DNA from 2 places in the Kocuria sp. CH-021 genome. Region 1 is predicted to be linked to the other one. Evidence: riboswitches for the same ligand, from Rfam matches in the RefSeq annotation. Region 1 holds a riboswitch; the other holds the start of a gene.
The links. A riboswitch is a leader RNA that binds a small molecule or an ion and turns the genes downstream of it on or off. The one in region 1 is predicted to bind S-adenosylmethionine.
Positions count from the first base shown of each region.

Region 2: linked by a shared signal. The riboswitch ahead of ACPYN7_RS16110 (acyl-CoA dehydrogenase family protein) and the one ahead of ACPYN7_RS02015 (hypothetical protein) in region 1 are both predicted to bind S-adenosylmethionine.

Region 1 is NZ_JBNAFK010000002.1:152,724-159,671, forward strand. Features, by position in the region: gene ACPYN7_RS02000 (DUF6350 family protein) at 1-1,007, opposite strand, end outside; gene ACPYN7_RS02005 (glycosyltransferase family 4 protein) at 1,180-2,349, shown strand; gene ACPYN7_RS02010 (PIN domain-containing protein) at 2,353-2,748, opposite strand; gene ACPYN7_RS02015 (hypothetical protein) at 2,760-2,987, opposite strand; SAM riboswitch class IV at 3,001-3,126, opposite strand; gene ACPYN7_RS02020 (hypothetical protein) at 3,521-3,817, shown strand; gene ACPYN7_RS02025 (hypothetical protein) at 3,973-4,161, opposite strand; gene cspE (transcription antiterminator/RNA stability regulator CspE) at 4,367-4,573, opposite strand; gene ACPYN7_RS02035 (DMT family transporter) at 4,812-5,135, opposite strand; gene ACPYN7_RS02040 (DMT family transporter) at 5,135-5,482, opposite strand; gene ACPYN7_RS02045 (TetR/AcrR family transcriptional regulator) at 5,486-6,016, opposite strand; gene betT (choline BCCT transporter BetT) at 6,192-6,948, shown strand, end outside.
Region 2 is NZ_JBNAFK010000026.1:17,765-24,712, forward strand. Features, by position in the region: gene ACPYN7_RS16090 (FAD-dependent oxidoreductase) at 1-445, shown strand, start outside; gene thiS (sulfur carrier protein ThiS) at 442-681, shown strand; gene ACPYN7_RS16100 (thiazole synthase) at 683-1,555, shown strand; gene moeB (molybdopterin-synthase adenylyltransferase MoeB) at 1,552-2,727, shown strand; SAM riboswitch class I at 2,884-2,978, shown strand; gene ACPYN7_RS16110 (acyl-CoA dehydrogenase family protein) at 3,084-4,397, shown strand; gene ACPYN7_RS16115 (MFS transporter) at 4,401-5,825, shown strand; gene ACPYN7_RS16120 (LLM class flavin-dependent oxidoreductase) at 5,822-6,948, shown strand, end outside.

The sequences.
Region 1 (6,948 bases):
GCGGGCAGCCGCAGCGCCATCCAGTCGTCCAGGTGGTTCTCGCCCTCGCGCAGGAACCACCAGCCGGCGAGGACGCCGGCCAGGATCGGCAGCGCGACCACTCCCAGCGCGCCGGCCGGGAGCTCCTCTGGTGGCAGCGCGGCGAGCGCCGGGAGCAGCGGCACGGGTCCGGGGTCGGTGCCCAGCGGGGAGGCGTGGGTGCCGGAGCCGAGGTCGAAGCCCGCGCCCGTGGCCCAGGCCAGGGCGTAGACCGCGAGATTGGGCAGGTAGCCGAGCTGCAGCCCGGTCAGCGCGGTGTCCCCCGGCACGCCGGTGCCGAGCCGCTGGTAGACGCCCACCACGTCGTTCCAGTTCCAGAACAGGGCGGCGGCGAGCAGGGCCGCCCCGGCGCCGACCCCGGCGACGGCCGCGACGAAGCCGGCGCGCAGCACCGCCCAGACGTAGGACCCGGCCCAGCGGGAGTACTGGCTCGTGCGCTCCACCCACGCGGCGGCGTTGACGCCGATCAGCCCCGGCAGGGACCGGGAGGCCCGGTACGCGCCCACGAACCCGCCCAGGGCCACGGGCACGAGCGGGAAGACGGCCGCCGCGGCCGGGCTCGCCGAGACCTGCTCCCCGGTGAACAGCAGCGCCGCCGCGGCGCCGAGCGCGGAGTAGGCGGCGAGGCCGCTGAGGTACGGCTGCCAGAACTGGCCCTCCCAGCAGGCCCGCGCCAGCCGCCGCCCGGCGTGCCAGGCGAGCGCGAACGGGACGACGGTCAGCCCCAGGGGGACGAGGTTGAGCGTCCCGGTGGTCGCGGGCAGTCCCGCGCCCGGGTCCAGGGCCACCTGGAGGGGCGTGAGGTGGGCGAGCAGCCACACGTGGCCCGAGAGCACGATCCCCCCGGTCAGTCCAAGGGTGTCGAAGCCGTCGGCGAGCCACACCATGAGGACGGTCAGCAGGACGAGCAGGTAGGACACCACGGCCACGGAGCCGAGTTCCAGCACGCCCTGCAGCCACAGCGGCATCGGCACGCCCCTGCGGTCGGGGCGTGCGGCGGGGGAAGAGGAGCCATGGGAGTTCATCACCGACCATCTTCCCACGCCCGCGCGGCGCCCCGGCAGAGGCTTCACGAGGCCTTCACCGGCGGGCCACGCGCCGCTTCCCGTCCGGCCGCCCGGCCCGGGCAGGCTCGGGCCCATGAGAGTCGCCGTGGTCGCCGAGCAGTTCCTCCCCCACTTGAACGGAGTCACCCACTCGGTGCTGCGGGTCGTCGAGCAGCTGGTCGCCGGAGGGCACGACGTCGCCGTCGTGGCGCCCTCCTACGGCCCCGCTCCGCTCGGGCGCCCCGCCGAGGACGTCGTCGAGGACCTGGACGGGGTGCCGGTGCACCGGCTGCCCGCCGTGCCGCTCACGGGCTATCCGGCGGTGCGCGTGGCCGGGGGGACCGTGGCGCGGGTGCGCCGGCAGCTCGAGCGCTTCCGGCCGGACGTGGTCCACGTGGCCTCCCCGTTCGTGCTGGGCCGCCGGGCGATCCTGGCGGCCCGGCAGCTCGGGGTGCCGTGCGTGGCGGTCTACCAGACGGACGTGCCCGGCTACGCGGCCAAGTACGGGGCCCCGTTCCTCGAGCAGCTCCTGTGGGGGCACGTGCGCTCCATGCACAACCTCGCGACGCTCACGCTCGCGCCGTCCACCTCGGCCGTCCGTCAGCTCACCGAGCACGGCGTCCGGGACGTGCACCTGTGGCGGCGCGGGGTGGACACCACCCGCTTCAGCCCCCGGCACCGGGACGAGCAGTGGCGGGAGGAGGTCGGCGGCGGCCGGCGGATCGTCGGCTACGTGGGCCGGATCGCCCCGGAGAAGCAGGTCGAGGACCTCGCCGCGGTCGCGGACCTGCCCGGCACGCGTCTCGTGGTCGTGGGCTCGGGCCCGGAGGAGGACGTCCTGCGCCGCCGGCTCCCGCAGGCCCACTTCACCGGGCGGCGCAGCGGCGCGGAGCTCGCCCGCATCATGGCGTCCTTCGACGTGTTCGTCCATCCCGGCGAGTTCGAGACGTTCTGCCAGACGATCCAGGAGGCCATGGCCTCCGGGGTGCCGGTGGTCGCGACCGGCCGGGGCGGGCCCCTCGACCTCGTGGACCGGTCCCGCACCGGCTGGCTCTATCCCCCGGGCGACCTCGGAGCGCTGCGGGGGCACGTGGCCGACCTCCTGGGCGACGAGGCGAAGCGGGCCGCGTTCGGCGCCGCCGCGCACGCGGCGGTCCAGGGCCGGACGTGGGACGTGCTGGTCGGGCAGCTGCTCGAGCACTACGAGCGCGCCCTGGAGCTCTCGGTGCCGGAGCGCGGCCCGCGCCGCCGCCGGGCCGCCTGAGGGCTACCGCGAGGACTGCCGCGGGGCGGGGGACGCGTCCAGGACGGACGTCCCGGTGCCGGCGTACCGCCCGGGCTCCGCGGTCAGCACGGTCAGCCCGTGCACCAGGGCCGTGGCCGCGGTGAGGCCGGCGAGCGGGTCGGCCGTCGCCCGTGCCGCCAGCGCGCCCCACGCCCGGGCCACGGCGGCGTCCACCGGCAGCACCCGGCCCGGGAAGCGCAGCTCGAGCTGCTCCGCCCACAGCGTCTCGTCGGGCCGCTCGGCGAGCAGCTCGCCGAGCACCGTGGCCGGCACGAACAGCCGCCGGTGACCCTGCCGGCGCAGGACCCCGGCCAGCTCGGGGCAGCGCTCCGGGGTGCGCACCCCGAGCAGCACGGAACGGTCCAGGAGCAGGTCCACGGCGCCCGTCCTCAGGCGGCGGCGAGCTCCCCGCGGGCCGGGGCCAGCAGGAAGTCCACGAACTCGGTGCGGGCCTGCACCGCACGGGCGTAGTCCTCGACGCTCATGGCGGAGGCGCTGATGGCCGGGACGCCGGCGGGCTCGCCCGGGGACGGGTCCCGTCCGGCCGGGACACCCGGGGAGGAGCCGGGCGGCGCGCCCGTGCGGACGGCGGGGACGGGGGTGCGGGGGTCGGACATGACCGGGATCCTTCGTGCGCTCTTGCTCGCACCGGGTGCCGCCGTGGCGGCGACGCGAGCCGCTTCGTCATCCGAACCACCCGTGAACATGGGGTTGGTGCCCGGTCAAGTCGGAGCTTGCCGACCGGGTCTCTTGAAGCTGAGTCCATTGAACCACATCGCCCGGCGGCGCCAGGGTCGCCCCCCCCTGTGCGCGGTTCTTCCCCGGGACGTCACCGTTCCGACATCTCGGCGACACATCGCTGCGCTGGAATGGTCGCGGAACACCGGCGACGGCGCCGGCGACGAGCTCGAGCATTACGTTTCAGTGACACGACTCACGACGCGCTTGTCGAGGTGTCGGAGCTCCGGGGTAGCCTGGATCTGCTTCTCGAGATGCGGCGTCCGCGTGCTCGGCCGGAGATCACACGATCCCCGGCGAACCCGCGGAGGGGCTCCGACCCGCTGCGCGCCAACCCGATGTTCCCGGGTGGATCGGATGACGAAGCGGCGGGCAACGCCATCGGATGCCTGCAAGAACGTCAGGAGAAAACATGACCATGTCCGAAGAAAGATCAGCCATCACCACCGACCAGCGCGAGGAGTGGATCGACGTGACCGTCACCGCCCTCCCCGATCTGCACCTCGTCCGGCTCACGTCGACCGACGGGGACGTGCAGGAGTACCTGAGCCCTGAGGCCGACGACCTCGCCGCCGCGGCGGAGCACACGGAGGGAACCGCGCAATGGTGCGCCAAGTACCGCCAGCTCCTCGTTCCCGGAGCCCTCGCGACGACCGGACGGCACCCGTTCTTCAAGCTCCACCCCTCGACCCTCCCGCTGTCGGCGTAGCCGGCGGGCAGGACACGACGGAGGCCGCAGCCCATCGGGCTGCGGCCTCCGTCGTGCGCGCCGCCCGCAGCCCGCTCCGCACCCCGGGCCGCTCCGCACCCCGGGCCGCTCCGCACCCCGGGCCGGGCCGCACCCCGGGCCGGGCCGGGGAGCGCTCACTCGAGACCGTAGTCCCCCGCGGAGCCCCAGCCGCCTCCGGCCTCGTCGGCGGAGCCGTCGAACTCCCACTCGGAGGCCTCGACCTCGAAGGGCACGGTGACCTCCAGCTCGGCGTCGGAGATCCGGTTCAGCACGAAGGGGTCCTCTGGCTCCTCCGCCGCGGGGAACGGATCGGGTGCGGTCATGGCAGGACCTCCGGGTGCTCTCGCGCCTCGCCCTGCCCCTGGGCACGGCGAGGGGATGTCGTGGGACGCGGGACGGTGGCGTTCCGCGCTGTGGGACAGCGTACTGCGGGACACGATGCACGTCGGCCACGACGACAGAACCGCCGTCGGGCGGAGCCCGACGGCGGTTCTGGAGGATCGACGGGCCGGGGCCCACGGAGGATCCTTAGGAGATGACGTTGATGTTCGCGGCCTGGGGGCCCTTGGGGCCGTCCTGGGTCTCGAACTCGACGCGGTCGTTCTCGTTCAGCGAGCGGAAGCCGTTCGAGTTGATCGCGGAGAAGTGGGCGAAGACGTCCTTGGAGCCGTCCTCGGGGGTGATGAAGCCGAAGCCCTTGTCAGCGTTGAACCACTTGACGATACCGGTAGTCATGGGAGACCTGATCCTTCATGAGATGAACGTTTCCCGACGTTCGAGAAACACGACAGTTGTGATGCATGGAAAACGTCTTCTCAGAAAAACTGCTGCACCCGAGTGGGCCGAACTGCTTGAAAGACAAAAACGAACCTCAACAACTGCGGACCACTCTACACGAGTTCCGGCACCGCACCAGCGGGGCGGCGCCGGGCCCGCCCCGGGGCCTGCCGCCGGGCCTGCCGCCGGGAGCCGCTCAGCCCGGCGGGGCGCCCAGCTCGATGAGGAGCACCCCGCCGACGATGAGGGCCACCCCGGCCGCCGTCACCCAGGTGAACGGCTCCCGGAACAGCAGCCGGCCGGCCAGCGCCGTCAGCGCCACCCCGGCCGCCGACCAGATGCCGTAGGCGACCCCCAGCGCCATGCCCTCGGCCAGGGCGAGACTCAGACAGGTGAAGGCCACCACGTAGCCGGCGACCACGGCGGCGTACCAGCGGGGGCGGCCCCGGGCGGCCGTCCGCAGGGACAGCGTCCCGGCGACCTCGGTGAGGATCGCGGCGGCGAGGAAGACCCAGGCCATCAGCCGCGCCCCTCCTGCTCCGGGGCGGGGCGGCGGGAACCGAGCTCCACGCAGAGCACGCCCGCCACCACCAGCACGAGTCCGGCCAGCACGGCCGGGCTCAGCCGCTCGCCGAAGACCACGGCCGCGGCGAGGGCGGTGAGCAGCACCCCCAGGGCGGCCCACACGCCGTAGGCGACCCCCACGGGGGTGCCGCGGCGCAGCACGGCGGCCAGGAGCGCGAACGCGGCGACGTATCCGGTGCCGACGAGCACGTACCAGCCGGGCTCGTCCAGGGCCGCCTTCAGCGCCAGCGTGGCCGCCACCTCGCTGAGCACGGCGCCGACGAGCAGCAGCCATCGGGTCATGGCTCAGCCCGCCAGCAGCTCGTCGGCGACCGCCCGCACCCGGACCCGCTCCTGCGGGCCGGGGGCGAAGACGCCCGCGGCGTCGGCGAACCACACGCCGTCGGCGAGCAGCCGCACGGCCAGCAGCCGGCTCCGCCGCTCGGCGGGCAGGTCCTCGGGCAGGTCCACCCACGGGGTCATCCGGGCCACCCAGCGCTTCTTGAGCGTGGCGCGCAGCCGCTGGTCGGTGAGCATCACGAGGTCGGTCTCGTCGACCTCCCCGGACAGGCACCAGTCGAGATAGGCGCGCAGGCGCTCCTCCACCGGCACCAGCTCCGGCGGCGCGGAGAGGCGGCGGGCCATCTGTGCGTCCCAGCCGTCCATCACCCGGTCCACCAGGGCGAGCATCAGCGCCTCCTTGGTGCGGAAGTGGTACATCACCCCGGGCTTGCTCAGGCCGACGCGGCGGGCGGTCGACTCCAGGGAGACGGTGCCGCCGGCCCGCAGCAGCTCGAGAGCGCCGTCCAGGATGCGGTCGCGGGAGGAGGAACTCATGCCAAGAACTTTACCAACCGGAAGGTTGGTGACACCATGTGACGTGGGCCGCCGCTCCTCCCCGTGACGGTGCCGGCCCCGCGGGGACGACGACGTCCCGCCCCCGCCCGGTCCGCCCGGACCGGCGTGCGGGCGACCCCACGAGACCGGACCACCCTTCCCAGGAGGACCCGACATGACCGCTGCCCTGTCCACTTCCGCCCCCGAGAGCGAGGGTCCGCCCGGCGCCGCGGCGCGACCGAAGGTCAACCGTGCCGTCTTCGCCGGCTCCGGTGTGAGCATCGTCCTGTTCTCCCTGTGGGCGATCCTGGCCCCCGAGCAGGCCGCCACGGTGATCGGCGCCGTGGTCGCCTGGATCGCCACCAACATGGGCTGGTTCTACGTGCTCACGGCCGCCGTGGTGACCGCGTTCGTGGTGATCGTCGCGGTCTCCCGCGAGGGCACCATCAAGATGGGCCCGGACCACTCGAAGCCGCAGTACAACCTGTTCACGTGGACCGCGATGCTCTTCGCGGCCGGGATCGGCATCGACCTGCTGTTCTTCTCCGTGGCGGAACCGGTCACCCAGTACTACGGCCCGCCCACCGGCGAGGGCGGGACGGCCGAGGCCACCCGCATGGCCGTGGTGTGGACGCTGTTCCACTACGGCGTGATCGGCTGGGCGATGTACGCCCTGATGGGCATGGCCTTCGGCTACTTCGCCTACCGCTGGAACATGCCACTGAGCATCCGCTCGGCCCTCTACCCGCTGATCGGCAAGCGGGTGCACGGCCGGGCCGGGGACGCCGTGGACATCGCGGCGCTGCTGGGCACGATCTTCGGCGTGGCCACCTCCCTGGGCATCGGCGTGGTGCAGCTCAACTACGGCCTCTTCCTGCTGTTCGGCATCGAGGAGGGCGTCGCCGCGCAGACCGCGCTGATCGCGGTGGCCG
Region 2 (6,948 bases), on a different contig from region 1:
CGGGACCGTGGTGATCGGGGCGACCTCCCGCGAGGACGACCTCGCCGGACCCAGCGCCGGCGGCGTGTTCCGGCTGCTGCGCGACGCCCAGGCGCTGGTGCCCGGCGTCACCGACCTCGAGCTCGTCGAGGTGCTGGCCCGCGCCCGGCCCGGCACCCCGGACGACATCCCGTACCTGGGGCGGGTCCGCGACCCGGACGGCACGCCCGTGCCGGGGCTCGTGGTCTCCACCGGCTACTTCCGCCACGGCGTCCTGCTGGCCCCGCTGGCCGCCCGGCTCGCCGCGCAGCTCGTCGCCGGCGGCGCCGGGCCGGACCCCGGCGCCGACGCCGAGCACCTCGCCACCACCGACCCGCACCGCTTCGACCGCCCCGTCGAGGCCCGTCGAGGGGACCCCGCCCCGGCCGCCGCCGGGCCCGGCCCCGGGAACAGGAGCACCCGATGACCGCCATCACCCTCAACGGCCGGCCGCACACGGCGGCGGAGGACGCCACCGTCGTCGACCTCGTCGCCGAGACCGTCGGCCGCGCCCTGGGCCCGGACGGCGCCCCGCGGGACGGCGGGCGCCTCGGCGTCGCCGTGGCCGTGGACGCCGCGGTCGTCCCCCGCAGCCGCTGGGCCCGCACGCCCGTGGCCGAGGGCCAGGCCGTCGAGATCATCACCGCTGTCCAAGGAGGCTGACGTGACCCACCCGCACCCCCACCCCATACACGACCCGCTGGTGCTCGACGGCACGGAACTGTCCTCCCGGCTGATCATGGGCACCGGAGGCCTCAGCTCGCTGCACACCCTCGAGCAGGCGCTGCTGGCCTCCGGCACCGAGCTGACCACCGTGGCCCTGCGCCGCTACGCACCCGGTCAGGGGGACTCCCTCTTCGCGATGCTCGAGCGCAACGACATCCGGATCCTGCCCAACACCGCCGGCTGCTACACCGCCCGGGACGCGCTGCTGACCGCCGAGCTCGGGCGGGAGGCGCTCGAGACCGACTGGGTGAAGCTCGAGGTCATCGCCGACGAGGACACGCTGCTGCCCGACGTGGTGGAGCTCCTCGACGCCACTGAGCAGCTCGTGGCCCGCGGCTTCAAGGTCTTCGCCTACACCTCGGACGACCCGGCCGTGGCCCGGCGCCTCGAGGACCTGGGCGCGGCCGCGGTGATGCCCCTGGGCGCCCCCATCGGCACGGGGCTGGGCATCCTCAACCCGCACAACATCGAGCTCATCGCCTCCCGGGCGTCGGTGCCCGTGGTGCTCGACGCCGGGATCGGCACCGCCTCCGAGGCCGCCCTGGCCATGGAGCTGGGCTGCGACGCCGTGCTGCTCGCCAGCGCCGTCACCCGCGCCCAGGACCCGGTGGCGATGGCCACCGCGATGCGCCACGCCGTGCTCGCCGGCCGGCTCGCCGCCGGGGCCGGGCGCATCCCCGCCCGCCGCCACGCCCACGCGTCCTCGCCCATGGCCGGGCGGGTCGGCACGGACGCCCCCGACGACGGGCCCGCCGTCGGCCCGGCCGACGTCCCGCGCGGTGACTGGGCACCCGTGGGGGAGCGGCCGTGAGCCCGCTGCCCCCGCTCGTGGCGCCCGGCCCCGAGCTGACGCGCGAGGAGCTCGAGCGCTACGCCCGGCACCTGACCCTGCCCGGGATCGGGCCGCTCGGCCAGCGGCGGCTGGGCCGCGCCCGCGTGCTCGTCGTCGGCGCCGGGGGTCTGGGCGCCCCGGCCCTGCAGTACCTCGCGGCGGCGGGGGTGGGGACCATCGGGATCGTCGACGACGACGTCGTGGCGCTCTCCAACCTGCAGCGCCAGGTGGTGCACACCACCGCCGACGTCGGCCGGCCCAAGGCCGTCTCCGCCGCCGAGGCCGTCACCGCGCTCAACCCGCTGGTCGAGGTCCGCACCCATCCCGTCCGGCTGGACGCGGACAACGCCGTGGACATCATCCGCGGGTACGACCTCGTCCTGGACGGCGCCGACAACTTCACGACCCGCTACGTGGTCAGCGACGCCGCCGCCCTGACCGGCACCCCCTGCGTGTGGGGCTCCATCCTGCGCTTCGAGGGCCAGGTCAGCGTCTTCTGGGCCGGGCACGGACCCACCTACCGGGACCTCTACCCCGAGGCCCCGCCGGACGGCGAAGTGCCCAGCTGCGCCGAGGGCGGGGTCTTCGGCATGCTCCCCGCGACCATCGGCTCGGTCATGGTCACCGAGGCCGTCAAGCTCGTCACCGGCACCGGCGAGCCCCTGCTCGGGCGGGTGCTGCTGCACGACGCGCTCGCGATGACCTGGCGCGAGATGCGCCTGACCGCGGACCCCGCGGCCGCCCCGGTCACCGCGGTGGCCCGGCCCGCCGCCGGCTGCGCGCTGCCCGGGGCGGACCCCGCCGAGACCGTCGGGGCGGCCGAGCTGGCCCGGCTGCTCGAGCGCCGCTCCCGCGGAGAGGCGTCCTTCGCCCTGGTGGACGTGCGCGAGGACTGGGAGCGGGAGCTCGTGGCCATCGACGGCGCCGTGCCCGTGCCCCTGCAGAAGATCCTGGACCGCGGCGCGGACGCCCTGCCCCCGGAGGCCCGCGGCGCGGACCTCGTGCTGCACTGCAAGGCCGGGGCCCGCTCCGCGACCGCGCTCGCCGCGCTGCGGCCCTTCTACGCCGGGCGGGAGGAGCGGGTCCGGCACCTCGAGGGCGGGGTGCTCGCCTGGGTGGAGCAGGTGGCCCCGGACCAGCAGGTCTACTGAGGCGGTCCGCCGCACTCCCCTCCTTCCCCGGGCGGACGACCGGGTCGATACACCACTCCGGACGAGATGACCGTCTGTGACGCCGTCGTGACATCCGATGACGCGCACAGGTCATCGGCTGGCTCCGGACCCGGGTGGTCTGGTGCGATGTCGGACGTCCCATTCAGAGCGGCTGAGAGATCTGGCTCGACGACGCCGCAGCAACCCGCCCTCCCCCGGGGCCAGGGTGCTAAGGCCAGAACCGATGGAGATCCCGGATCTGCAGCCGGTCCCTGACGTCGGCGCCCGGCGCTGCCGTCACCGGGCCGGACCCTGGCGCGACCGGCACTCCTCGGTGCGACCGAGAGGACCACCGCATGACCCGCACCACGGACGAGAGGACCGCTGTCCGTTCCCGCGCCGGCACGAACCCCGCCGCCGGCCTGCCCCGGGACTACGCCGGGCTCCAGGAGCACTTCCGGCCCCTGTTCGCGGAGATCGCCGCCGGCTCCCTGGACCGGGACCTCCAACGCGTGCTGCCCCACGCGGAGGTCCGCCGGCTGGACCGGGCCGGCTTCGGCGCCCTGCGCGTCCCGGCGGCCCACGGCGGTCCGGAGGTCGGCCTCGAGGACTTCACCCGGCTGCTGATCGACCTGGCCGAGGCCGACTCCAACATCGCCCACCTCTACCGCTCCCACGCCGGCTTCGTGGAGTCCCTGCGCTTCCTGCCCCGGGAGCTCCAGGAGGTCTGGTACCCGCGGGTGCTGGCCGGGGCCACCGTGGGCAACGCCTCCACGGAGAAGGGCGGCAACGCGCTCGGCACCCTGAACACCGTGCTGAGCCGGACCGCCGGGGGCTGGGAGCTCACCGGCCGGAAGTACTACGCCACCGGCTCGGTCTTCTCCGACTACACCCGCGTCTCGGCCGCCCTGGACGGCCAGGACGGCCGCCGCTTCGCCGTCGTCCCCACGGACGCCGAGGGCGTCACGCTCGAGGACGACTGGGACGGCTTCGGGCAGAAGCTCACCGGCACCGGCACCGCGGTCTTCGACCGGGTGCGCGTCCCGGACGACGCCGTGCTGGACCGCACCGCCGGCAGCGCGGAGGCCGTCCACGAGGCCGCCTTCTTCCAGCTGGTGCTGCTGGCCGTGCTGGCCGGCATCGCCCGGGCCGCCCGGCGGGACGCCGTGGACACCATTGCCGCCCGCCGGCGGACCTTCAACACCGGGCTCGGCCTGCCGTTCCGGGAGGACCCGCTGATCCAGGAGGCCACCGGACGGATCTCCGCCAAGGCCTTCGCCGCGGAGGCCACCGTGCTGCACGCCGCCCGTGCCCTGGACGCCGGGATCGCCGCCGCCGCCGCGGCCGGCGCCGACCGGCCGGAGTTCACCGGAACCCTCCCGGCGGCGCTGCACCAGTCCGAGATCGCCGTGGAGCACGCCCAGGTCACCGTGCCGGAGCTGGCGCTCGGCGCGGCCCAGGACCTGTTCCTCACCGTGGGCGCCTCCGCCACGTCCACGGCCAAGGGGCTGGACCGGCACTGGCGCAACGCCCAGACCGTGGCCACCCACAACCCGATCGCCTTCCGTGCCCGCGCCCTCGGCGACTACCTCATCAACGGCACCCTGCCGGAGGGCCTGAACGCCATCGGCGACGCGAAGACCCCCGCCGACCGAACCCCAGGAGCCTGACCCATGACCACCACGAGCACGGCCGCCGCGGGCCGCAGCAGCATCGTCCACGGCAAGAAGCGCGTCCTGGCCTCGGCCTTCGCCGGCACCACCATCGAGTGGTACGACTTCTACCTTTACGGCACCGCCGCCGCGCTGGTCTTCAACGTCCAGTTCTTCCCCATGGCCACCGAGGTCGGCGGCATCGTCGCGTCCTTCGCCACGCTCGCGGTCGGGGTCATCGCCCGGCCCCTGGGCGGGATCATCGCCGGGCACCTGGGCGACCGGATCGGCCGCAAGGCCCTGCTGGTGGCCTCCCTGATGCTCATGGGCGTGGCCTCCACCCTGATCGGGCTGCTGCCGACCTACGAGGTGATCGGCTGGTGGGCCGTCGTCGGGCTCGTGGTCCTGCGCATCCTCCAGGGCCTGTCCGCCGGCGCCGAGTGGGGCGGCTCCGCGCTGCTGAGCGTGGAGCACTCACCGGCCCGGCACCGCGGGTTCTTCGGGTCCTTCACCCAGATCGGCTCCTCCGCCGGCATGCTGCTGGCCACCGGGGCGTTCTTCATCGTGCAGAACGTCATGAGCGAGGAGCAGTTCGCCGCCTACGGCTGGCGCATCCCCTTCCTGCTCTCGGCCCTGCTGGTGGCGATCGGCCTGTGGATCCGCCTCGGCGTGGCCGACGCCCCGGAGTTCCTGGCGCACCGGGCCTCGGGCAACGTGGCCACCGCGCCCCTGCGGGAGCTGCTGACCCACCACCGCCGCCCGCTGCTGGTCACGATCGGCCTGCGCCTGGCCCAGAACGCCGTCTACTACCTGGTGACGGTCTACATGCTGACCTACCTGCGGGACGTGCGCGGGGACAGCGCCGCGGGCGTGACCGCGGTGATGATCGCCTCGGCCATCGGCCTGTTCTCCACCCCGTTCTGGGGCTGGCTCTCCGACCGGGTGGGCCGCAAGGTCGTCTCGGTGACCGCCTACGCGGCGATCGGCGTCTTCGGCTGGGTGCTGTTCGCCTTCCTCGACACCGGCCCGCTCGCCCTGCTGCCGCTCGTGGTGATCCTGGGCATCAACCTCGTCCACGACGCGATCTACGGGCCGCAGGCGGCCTGGTTCGCCGAGCAGTTCCCCGTGCACGTGCGCTACTCGGGGGTGAGCTTCGGCTACCAGGTCGGCACCGTCCTGGGCGGCGGGCTGATGCCGATGATCGCCGCCCTGCTGTTCGCCGCCGGCGGGGGCACCCCGTGGCTCATCGCCGGCTACCTCTCCGGACTGGCGGTGCTCTCGATCGTCGCCGCCCTGGCCGCGAAGGACCCCGCCCGCGAACAGCGCGGCACCGAGCTCACCGACCTGCACGACATCCGCAGCGCCCTCGGCGCGACCCGAGCCGCCGACGCCGGGACCACCCCCGGGACCACCCCCGAGACAACCCCTGCGAGGAGCACCGTATGACCCGCCCCCTGCTGCTGAACGCCTTCGACATGATGGTGCCCGTGCACCAGTCACCGGGACTGTGGCGCCACCCCGAGGCCGGGGTCACGCAGTTCGACACGCTCGAGTACTGGACGTCCCTGGCCCGCACCCTCGAGAACGGCGGCTTCGCCTCGCTGTTCCTGGCGGACATCCCCGGCGTCTACGACGTGTACGGCGGCGGGACCGAGGCCACTGCCCGCGGAGGAGTGCAGTACCCGCTGCTCGACCCGCTCGTCGCGGTGCCGGCGATGGCCGCGGCGACCGAGCGGCTCGGCTTCGGGGTGACCGCCTCGGTCACCTACGAGGCCCCCTACCTGCTGGCCCGCACCTTCGCGACCCTGGACCACTTCACCCGCGGCCGGGTGGCGTGGAACGTGGTCACCTCCTACCAGGACTCCGCCGCCCGGAACCTGGGCATGGACCGGCAGATCCCGCACGACGAGCGCTACGACCGCGCCGACGAGTACATGGAGGTCATGTACAAGCTCCTCGAGGGATCCTTCGAGCCCGGGGCCGTGAAGGCCGACGCCGCCGCCGGGGTCTTCGTGGACCCCGACCTCTCGCACCCCGTCGGCCACGAGGGCACCTGGTTCTCCGTGCCCGGCCACGCGCTGACCCACCCCGGGCCCCAGGGCACCCCGCTGCTGTTCCAGGCCGGCGCCTCGAAGCGCGGGCAGCAGTTCGCCGTCGACCACGCCGAGGCCATCTTCTTCATCGGCAACACCCCGCAGCTCGTGCGCCGGTGGACCGACGGCGTCCGGGCCGAGCTCGCCGAGCGGGGGCGGGCCGAGGACGCCGTGAAGACCTTCACCATGGCCACGGTGGTGGTCGCCGAGACCGACGAGGAGGCCCACGCCAGACTGGCGGGGTACCGCCGGCACGTGGACATCGAGGGAGCGCTGTCCCTGTTCGGCGGCTGGACCGGGGTCGACCTCGCCGGGGCGGACCCCGAGGCGCCGCTCGAGTACGTGGCCACCGACGCCAACCAGTCCGCGCTCGCGGCGTTCACCTCGCTGTCCCCGGACCGGACCTGGACGGTGCGGGACCTGGCCGAGTTCGTGGCCATCGGCGGCCGCGGGCCCGTCATCGCAGGGTCCCCCGG